Regions from separate parts of the Shewanella bicestrii genome, predicted to be linked through region 2. Evidence: predicted binding sites of a transcription regulator. Region 2 holds the regulator's gene; each other region holds the start of a gene.
The links. Region 2 encodes LexA, which represses DNA repair genes until DNA is damaged. Its sites were predicted from a motif close to TACTGTATNNNNATACAGTA; they were not measured.

Region 1: the regulator LexA is predicted to act here: its motif matches at 1,884-1,903, upstream of dinG (ATP-dependent DNA helicase DinG).
Region 3: the regulator LexA is predicted to act here: its motif matches at 1,880-1,899, upstream of recN (DNA repair protein RecN).

What each region holds. Positions count from the first base shown of each region.
Region 1 is NZ_CP022358.1:1,777,435-1,780,721, forward strand. It holds gene dinG (ATP-dependent DNA helicase DinG) at 1-1,860, opposite strand, end outside; gene CF168_RS07750 (DNA polymerase II) at 2,001-3,287, shown strand, end outside.
Region 2 is NZ_CP022358.1:4,599,568-4,602,854, reverse strand. It holds gene coxB (cytochrome c oxidase subunit II) at 1-408, opposite strand, end outside; gene CF168_RS20135 (cell division inhibitor SulA) at 816-1,328, opposite strand; gene lexA (transcriptional repressor LexA) at 1,325-1,945, opposite strand; gene plsB (glycerol-3-phosphate 1-O-acyltransferase PlsB) at 2,107-3,287, shown strand, end outside.
Region 3 is NZ_CP022358.1:3,468,384-3,471,670, forward strand. It holds gene lldR (LysR family transcriptional regulator LldR) at 1-583, opposite strand, end outside; gene CF168_RS15175 (AEC family transporter) at 860-1,822, shown strand; gene recN (DNA repair protein RecN) at 1,952-3,287, shown strand, end outside.

The sequences.
Region 1 (3,287 bases), 2.0 Mb from region 2:
GGCTTGCTCAACGGGCGATGTCGGCACCGCAAAGGGCAGCTTAGTGACGATGAGGTTGGTGAGGTAATCTCCGGGTAAGTCTAGACCTTCAGAAAAACTGCCCGTGCCAAACAAAATACTCGGCTCACCTTTGTCGCACTTGGCTTTGTGGGTCTCAAGCAATTGCTGGCGCGGGGCATTTCCTTGAATAAGGATTTCCTGCGTGAGTTTGCCCTCAAGCAATTCGGCCACTTTCTCCATTTGCCAGTAAGATGCAAACAACACTAAGGTGGCCATTTCGCCGTCAATCAGCTCCAAAATGTGCTCGGCAAGCTCAGCGGTATAGGCATCGTCCGTCGGCTCGGTTTTCATCTTAGGTAAGTAGAGCGTGGCGTTATTCGGATAATCGAAAGGGGATTGCAGGGCGAGATAACGACTGCCGTCCTTTACCGATAATCCCACTTGATGGGCGAAATGGTCGAAGTTATTCAGCGCGCGCAGGGTTGCGCTGCACAGCACGACGCCAGCCGCCTTTTGCCACAGCATAGATTCGAGCATAAAACCGACTTCAATCGGCGAGGCGCTAAACAAGTAATCGACCTGTTTGCCTGTGAGCAATTCAATCCAGCGGGCGAGGGGCGCGCCTTTAGTCGAATCTTCCTTTGCCATCATTTTCCAGAGCTTTTGCAGGTTTTCGAGTCGCTGCAACATAAAGCCCATTTCGGCCTGTAGCGCTTCCGCTTGGTGCTTAGGAATGTCGCCATCTTTGATCGCCTCAGCCAGCAATAATTGCATCTTGTTAAATTGTTTAAGGGCGAGATTGGAGGTGGCCGCGAGATTCTCGGCGGGGATTTTCAGTGCATCGGGCAATTTGCCGTGTTCGAACCGATAGCGGCTCTCAGGATTAGCAAACTGCTTGGTCTGGGTATCACAGAAGTGGGCGACTTGATTGAGCTGAGCGATTAAGTCACCGATATGATCCTGCATCGCCTGCGCAGGGGCGATGATATTGTTGCTCTTTATTTGATTTTGTAACTTGGCGCTGGTCTTACCGACTTTTTCAAGCCAGTCGGCGGCGCCTCTAAGCGTTGCCTGTGCGCTAGAAAAGTCCCGGGCGACGATAGGTAAGTGGTGAGCTTCGTCAATGACATAAAATACGTCTTCGGGATCGGGCAAAATCACCCCGCCCCCCAGCTCCAAGTCGGCGAACAGCAAACTGTGGTTGGCGATCAGTACATCCCAGGTGTCCACATCCTCGCGGGCTTTGTGAAACGGGCAATTACGATGACTGGCGAGTTGCCGATGACAACTGTGTTTATCGCAGGCGATTTGTTGCCAGAGATGGTCCGGTATTGGTGTCGATAGTGTGTCGATTTCACCGTTCCAACGGCCTTCATTAAAGTCGCTGAGCAGCTCCTGCAACATGGCAATTTGGCTGTTATCCGGCTTTGTTTGCCACATGGCCATTTGGGTACTGTTATCATCGCCGATCAGCATGGCAAGCTTGGACAAACAGACATAACGCTGGCGCCCTTTAACCAGACCAAAGCGAAAGTTTAGCCCTGATTGTTCGAGAAAAAACGGTAAGTCTTTGTGCAGCAACTGCTCCTGCAGCGCCACGGTTGCCGTAGCGATACAGACCTTTTTCTTACTCGCAAGTGCAAGCGGAATGGTGCCCAAAATATAAGACAATGATTTACCAATCCCCGTACCCGCTTCGACCACTATGATGCGTCTATCTTTGTCATAGTCGCCAGCAAGAGTCTTAGAGATTTCTGCCACCATAAAATTTTGCTCGCGGCGTGGCCTAAAATTAGGCAAAGCGGCGGCAATATCTTTATAGATAGCGCGGATCTGGTTTTTTACGTTGTCAGGTAACATGCGGCACTACTTTATCGAATTAATGCTGTACATAATAACAGTGATTGCATAGCCTAAGAAACTTTTCTGCCATTTTATGGCAATTTTATTCTGTGTCCCGAGAATCAATAAGCAGCGAGAGCCTTAGAGTGAAACCGCAGTTGAATCCCCCCGAGAGTCTGACGCCTGAAACGGCTGCGCCTGTGAGTGTACAGGGACGCGTCCTCACGCGCCATGTTATTACGCGCGGTGCAACGCTTGTGCTGCAGTATTATCTTGCCACCGCTTCAGGCCCTGTGCTGGTGGAGTTACCTGGCTCTGAGTACATTTGTTTTTGTCATCAAAGCGATATGGCGGCATTGCAATTACAAACGCCGGGGCAGGCACTGCGCTTTGTACCGCTTGCACTTAAAAGCTTTAAAAGACAATCCGTTGCGGCGATTTATGCCCAGTCGAGCAGTGTGTTTCGTCACTTACAGCGGATAGCGACGGATGCTGGCATTCCCTTATTTGAGGCGGATATCCGTCCCGAGCAGCGTTTTTTAATCGAACGTTTTGTGGCGCTCGATGTGGCATTTTTAGGGCATTTTGTCAGCAACGCTGGCATAGATGAACAATTGCTCATTTTTAGCGCTGTACGAGCAAAAGCCGTTGCCCCGCAGCCGGAAATAAAATTGCGTTCAATCTCCCTCGATTTTGAATGCAGTTTTGAAGGATTACTCTATTCCGTGGCCCTTTATGGACGCGATGTGCAATCTCAGCCCTATGAAAAAGTCATTATGGTGGGCGAGGCGCAGCCAGATGCTGCAATCTACATCGAATGGGTGAACGATGAAGCGGCGCTTATCCATCGTCTCATCGCTTGGTTTACTGAGTTTGATCCCGACGTGATCATTGGTTGGTCGGTGGTGACCTTTGATTTGGCCTTGTTATATCGGCGTGCGTTGCTGCACCGGATCCCGCTGCGTATCGGCCGCGGTGGCGCGCTTCTCGAGTGGAAGGTCGAGAATAAATTTCGGCCTGAAACCTTAAGTTTACCGGGGCGAGTGGTGCTCGATGGTATCGATTGGTTAAAGGCGGCCTTTTATCAATTCGAGCGCTTCTCCTTGGAGTTTGTCGCCCAAACGCTACTCGGTGAAGGCAAAGCGATTCATGATGTAGAAAATCGAGTGCAAGAGATTGATGTGCTATTTGCCGAAAATAAACAAGGGCTTGCACATTATAATCTGACCGATAGTCGCTTAGTGTGGGATATCTTTGAACATACTCAATTGTGGGATTTTGCCCTCGCTCGCGCCGAATTAACGGGGTTAGAACTGGGGCGCGTAGGCGCCTCGGTCGCCGCATTCAACCATTTGTATCTACCGCATTTACATAGGGCAGGCTTCGTCGCGCCCGCAGAGCCTGCTAGCCAAGGGATAGAAAGCCCTGGTGGTTATGTAATGGAT
Region 2 (3,287 bases):
ATCTTGATCGAAGTAGCTATAATGCCATTTCCATTGAGAACCTGTGACTTTTACCGTGAGATCGGCATTACTGGGATCTTCCATGGCAATCAGAGTTTTCGTGGCGGGAATCGCCATTAAGATCAGAATGACAAAAGGAATAATCGTCCACGCGATTTCGACTTTTGTGCTCTCATGGAAGTGAGACGCGACCGCGCCCTTGGATTTTCTGTGGTTGATCATGGCATAAATCATCACGCCAAAAACCACTAGGCCTATCGCGCAGCAGATATACAGAATCGTCATGTGTAAGTGATAAACCTTGCCACTGATTTCTGTTACGCCGGGGGTCATGTTGAACCGCATGTCCGCTGCGGCCAACGGTGGGGCGAATAGCACCACGAGTAAACAATACAACCATTGCTTCACAAGACTTCTCCTCTGCTAATTGCGAATAGCAACTACAAAGAAGAGCAACACAGTAAGTCTCAACTCTATGCAAACTCTTCAGTTCCCAAAAAAGCTTCTCTGACTTCAACGTGCGTTGGCGGCTTACTTTTGATTAAGTATTGTTACTGCTGGTATTAGCCACACTGGCACATACTGCTGAATAAACCCATTATTCTCGATTTTTGTGGGCAAGAGATATTCGATAAATCGTCGATATTTTTTGCCTAAATGGGCGATATATTATGCTCGCCTGAATCAAACATACTTGCTGTTTAAAAATTGATCAAGATCACTTCTTTTTCTAATTGTCTGAAAAATTGCCAAAAAAAAAGCCCCACATTCACAGGTGAGGCGGCTTTCAAGGCTAAATACGCAGTGCAAAAATTTTAATGAACAGAGCTAAAAAAACTACCTTGGGCAAAGTGAGCAGGTTGCTTGAGTGTCGCGTCCGTAGGTGAGTGATTTACGACACCTTCTAGCACGATTCCCATGGCGCGGGCGCTCTTGGCCACAATTTGCAAACGACGATTGTCGCGGGCATCGAGTGAGTGGATCCAAGTAATTACTGCGCTGGAAGTGCCGCTAGTTAAGGCTTTTTCCATGGCCCACAGGGTTTCCACTTCATCTTTCGCATGGACTAAGAGTATGCGATCCATACGCACGCCGGCGCTGGCCAGTAACTGCTTGTAGCCAATACTGGGTGGGTTGATGAGCACGACCCAGCGGCCTTGTTGGCTCAATTGTGCCAATTGTTTGCTAAGTTGCATTAGCTCTTGGCGCCCTTGGCTCTCGGTGGGCATAGTGATGATAGGCGTATGCTGCCAGTCTGTATCGGTTTCGCGTACCGCATCGAGCCATAAACCGGGGTGACGCGGGGCATTACCTAGTAGTTTGTTCATAGCCAATCTCCATTGCGGATCACCCCTACGGCGAGCCCTTCAATTGTTAGACTTTGGAAACTTAAATCGACTTTAATCGGGGAGTAATCTTCATTTTCAGCATGTAGATAAACGAGATTCCCTTTCTTTTCAAAGCGTTTAACTGTTACATCATCGTCAACGCGAGCAACAACTACTTGGCCATTGCGCGCTTGCTGTACCTTATGAACGGCGAGCAGATCCCCTTCGAGGATACCGATGTTCTTCATACTGTCGCCTCTGACGCGCAGCAAGAAATCGGCGGCTGGGTGGAACATGCTGGGGTCGACTTGATAATACTGTTCGACATGCTCTTGGGCGAGGATAGGTTCGCCCGCAGCCACTTGACCAATCAGTGGTAAGCCAGATTCGCTGTTATCTTCTTCCTCAACTGGGAGGCGGATCCCGCGGGAAGTGCCAGGCATGATCTCGATGCAGCCTTTTTTCGCCAATGCCTTAAGGTGTTCCTCGGCGGCATTTGCACTTTTAAAACCCAAACGGGTGGCGATTTCGGCCCGGGTGGGTGGCATGCCAGTCTCGGCAATATTACGTTTAATCAGCTCTAAAATTTCGGCTTGGCGTGGCGTCAACGGTCTCATGTTCTTTCCTGTTTTTCTATACAGTTACTGTTAGTATATACAGTATTATTCGTAGTGCAAGTATTAACCACTTTTTAACGCGATTGGAGAGTATTAGCGAATATTCCCTAGAATCTGGTATTCTATGGGGCTAATGAACGTACTTACATTGCATAAGAATAATGCCTAAACAAGACTCTCTTTGGTTGAAATCATTACGCTGGATCCAAAAACACTTAGTGCACACTATTGTTGTGCCGCAGGATCCCTTTGCCGATCTGAATCTGGACGCTTCCAGACCGCTTGCTTATGTAATGAAAACAGAATCCCTGAGTGATATTGCTGCGTTAAGCGAGATCACCACTAAGCTGGGTTTGCCAAGCCCCTATGAGCCGCTCGTGGTAAATGGCGTTGTCGCGCCCCGCGTCGTTTGCCTCGAAGGCCGTAAGCCTTTGTTTGGCGAGCGTGCCAGTAATGAGCCATTCCTCGAATGTTTTATGCGCCTGTTGGCCGTCCATAAGGAAAAGCCAGAGTTAGATATTCAGCTGGTGCCTGTGAGTCTGTATTGGGGCCGTACTCCGGGTAAAGAAGACGACACCATGAAGGCGGCTGTTCTTGAGCGCGAGAATCCAACTTGGTTACGTAAGTGCTTGATGATCTTATTTTTGGGTCGTCATAACTTTGTGCAGTTTTCTAATGCGGTATCGCTGCGTTACATGGCCGACGAACACGGCACCGATATGGGGATTGCCCATAAACTGGCGCGGGTGGCTAGGGTTCATTTCCGCCGTCAACGCAAAGTGATGACAGGGCCTGTGTTGCCGAATCGTCAGGCAATGTTCCACTCCCTGCTGAAATCCGAATCCTTACGCAAGGCTATTCAGGAAGAAGCGGCGAGTAAGAAGATTTCCGAAACCCAAGCCCGTGAAACAGCAATTGAATATCTTGATGAAATTGCAGCGAATTATTCCGACAGCCTAGTGCGTATTGCTGAGCGTTTCTTAACTTGGTTATGGAACAAGCTCTACAGCGGTATCAATATCAAAGGTGCCGAGCAAATCCGTCAGCTGCACCATGATGGTCACGAGATTGTTTATGTACCTTGCCATCGCAGCCATATGGATTACCTGCTGTTATCCTACATTCTGTATTACCAAGGCATGGTGCCACCGCATATTGCGGCGGGGATTAACCTAAACTTCTGGCCTGCGGGACCGCTGTTCCGCCGTGGTGGCGCTTTCTTTATTCGCCGTAGTTTTAACGGCAATAAACTTTATACTGCCGTGTTCCGTGAATACCTCGATCAGCTGTTTGCTAAGGGATATTCGGTTGAGTATTTCTCTGAGGGTGGCCGTTCTCGCAC
Region 3 (3,287 bases), 1.1 Mb from region 2:
ACACTTTAATTAACTGATGGGCTTCAAGATCATCGGGATGGGTTAACTTAGGCGCCGAGGCTAAATATTCCGGCGTCGCAAACAGGCGGTAATCGAGTTCGCCTAAGGTGCTCGACACCCAAGAGGAATCGGGCTGGGCACCGCCCACAATCGCCACATCGATCCCTTTATCGATCAAATCCACCAACTCATTGCTTTGGGAAATATGCAGGCGAATATCGGGATATAAACGCCCAAATTCGTTCAGTGCACGGATAAAGATGATGGAGATAATCGAAATCGGCGCAGCTATTCGCAATGTTCCTTCGGGCTTATCACTGCCAACACCACTGAGTTCATCAAATTGGGCAATGACACTCTGGTAGCGTTGAAATAAAGCTAGACCTTCTTCGGTTAACCGCAGCTTACGAGTGCTACGCATAAACAATTGCTTATCGAGTTTCTCCTCAAGTTTGGCCAGCTTGCGGCTCACAGTGGCGATGGGCATATCGAGCTCTTTAGCCGCTTGGGAAAAACTCCCCGCATTCACTAAATGCACAAACAGATAAATTAACTGCAGCTCGGCGCCTATATCATCAGCCATTTTCTATCCCAATTGTTTATGTGAGTGCTTGCATTCAGACTATGCACTAACTCATTGTGTTTTAAACGTAGAATTATTCACTTCTACGACCATAGCGCAATAGCCTCTAGGGGGAATGCTATGCTATTTTGCTAACAGATTTACTGCGCTAGCGCCGATTATCGTCAATTCGCTGAAATAACATCCCAACCGATCTCACCTTGGCGGCTTGAATGAAATCAAGCATCACTAAGGCTATCTCGTGGGATAAGCAACACAAAAGGATGAGTGAGGGTCATGAACATTTTAACCCCTCTGTTTGCCGTCTTCGGAATCATGCTACTGGGCACACTAGTGCAAAAGCTGCGCTTTCTTCCAGTAGAAACAGACCAAGTACTCAATCAATATGTTTACTATATTGCGTTTCCTGCCATCCTCTTGATAGCACTGGCGCAGCAGCCCATTGAAGAGATCCTACAGTGGGGATTTATCGCCGGGTACAGCGCAGCCATGCTGGTGATTTACCTCGTTTGTATCGGCATCTCCCTGCTGGTTAATCCTAAACAACATGCAATTGCCGCCGTGCGCGCCTTAAATGCCACTTTTGGTAATACCGCATTTATTGGTATTCCACTCCTTATCATCTTATTCCCCCAGCAACAAAGCGCCTTAGTTGCCGCTGCGATTGCCAGTTTATTGTCCGTACTCATGTTTGCCGTGGCCTTGGTCTCGCTAGAACTCGCCACCAATAAACAGCGACAACATCACGCCGCGGTGATCATGCTGTTAGCCGTGGTGAAAAACCCAATTGTGATAGGTTGTTTTATTGGCGTGGCCATCTCGGCATTAGGGATAACTCTCCCCTCAGGCTTGGCAATGATGATCCAGCAGATAGGCAATACGTCCAGTCCCTGCGCCCTCTTTGCCGTCGGCATGGTATTGGCTAAAGCCATGCGCTATCAAAAAGATAGCAAAGTCTTTAGCCTGACAAACTTTATCGAACTGAGCCTGATCAACCTGTTTAAACTTATCCTGCAACCTGCCTTGGTTTACTTCATGTTGAAAGGCGTGGGGGTCACGGGCGACTATCTCGTTATGGGCGTTATCCTTAGCGCCTTACCCACTGCGGCAAGCGTCTATCTGTTGGCTCAACGCTATAACACCCAGGCCTCCAGCAGTGCCCAAGGGATACTCTTTGGTACCATAGTGACCTTTTTCAGCTTACCCATTCTGGAACAGCTCGTTAAAACCTATTCATAAACAAATAATTAGATTTTATGACATAGCGACATGTCGAATATTCACCCAAAGCCACTTTACTGTATATAAATTCAGTATATACTGTTTATCAATACAGTGATTTGGTAAGTTTTTCGACAGGAACTCACTATGCTTTGCCAACTCAGCATCAACAATTTCGCTATCGTACGTTTCCTTGAATTGGACTTTCGCCCCGGAATGACCAGCATTACCGGTGAGACTGGCGCGGGGAAATCCATCGCCATCGACGCCCTAGGTTTGTGCCTAGGCAACCGTGCCGATGCCAGCAGCGTTCGCCCTGGCGCGAGCAAAACCGAAGTCAGTGCCCGATTTTCACTCGAGGATGTGCCTCTGGCAAAACGCTGGCTCGAAGATAACGATCTCGAACTCGATGATGAGTGCATTCTGCGTCGAACCATCGGCAGTGATGGCCGCTCACGCGCCTATATCAATGGCAATCCCGTCCCTTTGACTCAGTTAAAATTACTGGGGCAATTACTTGTGGGTATCCATGGCCAGCACGCCCACCATGCAATGTTAAAGAGTGAACACCAGCTCACCTTACTCGATAGCTACGCCAATCACAGACTACTGATAGACACTGTGGCGGCAAGCTATCAGCGCTGTAAACAAATCGAAGCAGAACTCAAGCAATTAGAAGCCTCACAGCAGGAACGTATCGCCCGTAAACAACTGGTGCAATATCAAGTTGAAGAGTTAGATGAGTTTGATCTCAAGGTGGGAGAGTTTGAAGAGATTGAACAGGAACACAAGCGTCTTGCAAACGGCACCGAATTGGTCGATAGCTGCCAAGCCAGCCTGTTTTTGCTCACCGATGGTGAAGAGAGCAATATCGAGTCACTGCTGAATAAAGCCGTTGGCCTGGCAGAGAATTTGCTAAGCTATGACCCCGCATTATCCAATGTCAGCACTATGCTGAACGAGGCGCTTATTCAAGTGCAAGAGAGCGCTGGCGAATTGCAGCACTACCTAAGTAAACTTGAACTCGATCCCGCGCATTTTGCCTATTTAGAGGAAAGGCTCACTAAAGCCATGCAACTGGCCCGTAAGCACCATGTTAGCCCTGACAAATTAGCCGAGCATCATCTCGCCCTCAGGGCCGAACTCACCACACTCGATGATGATGAAAATAAGCTAGAAGATATCCAACGCCAAGTGGAGGCCAGTAAAGTAGCCTACCTCGCTAACGCGCAAAAGCTGAGTCAGAGCCGCGCCCGTTATGCGAAAGAGCTGGATAAATTGGTGACTCAATCCATTCACGAACTCAATATGCCTAAGGGTAAGTTCACCATTGAAGTGAATTTCAACCCAGAAATCATGTCGATGAATGGCAGCGATAATATTGAGTTTATGGTCACCACCAACCCAGGCCAGCCATTACAACCTATATCTAGGGTTGCCTCAGGCGGCGAATTGTCACGTATAGGCCTTGGTATTCAAGTCA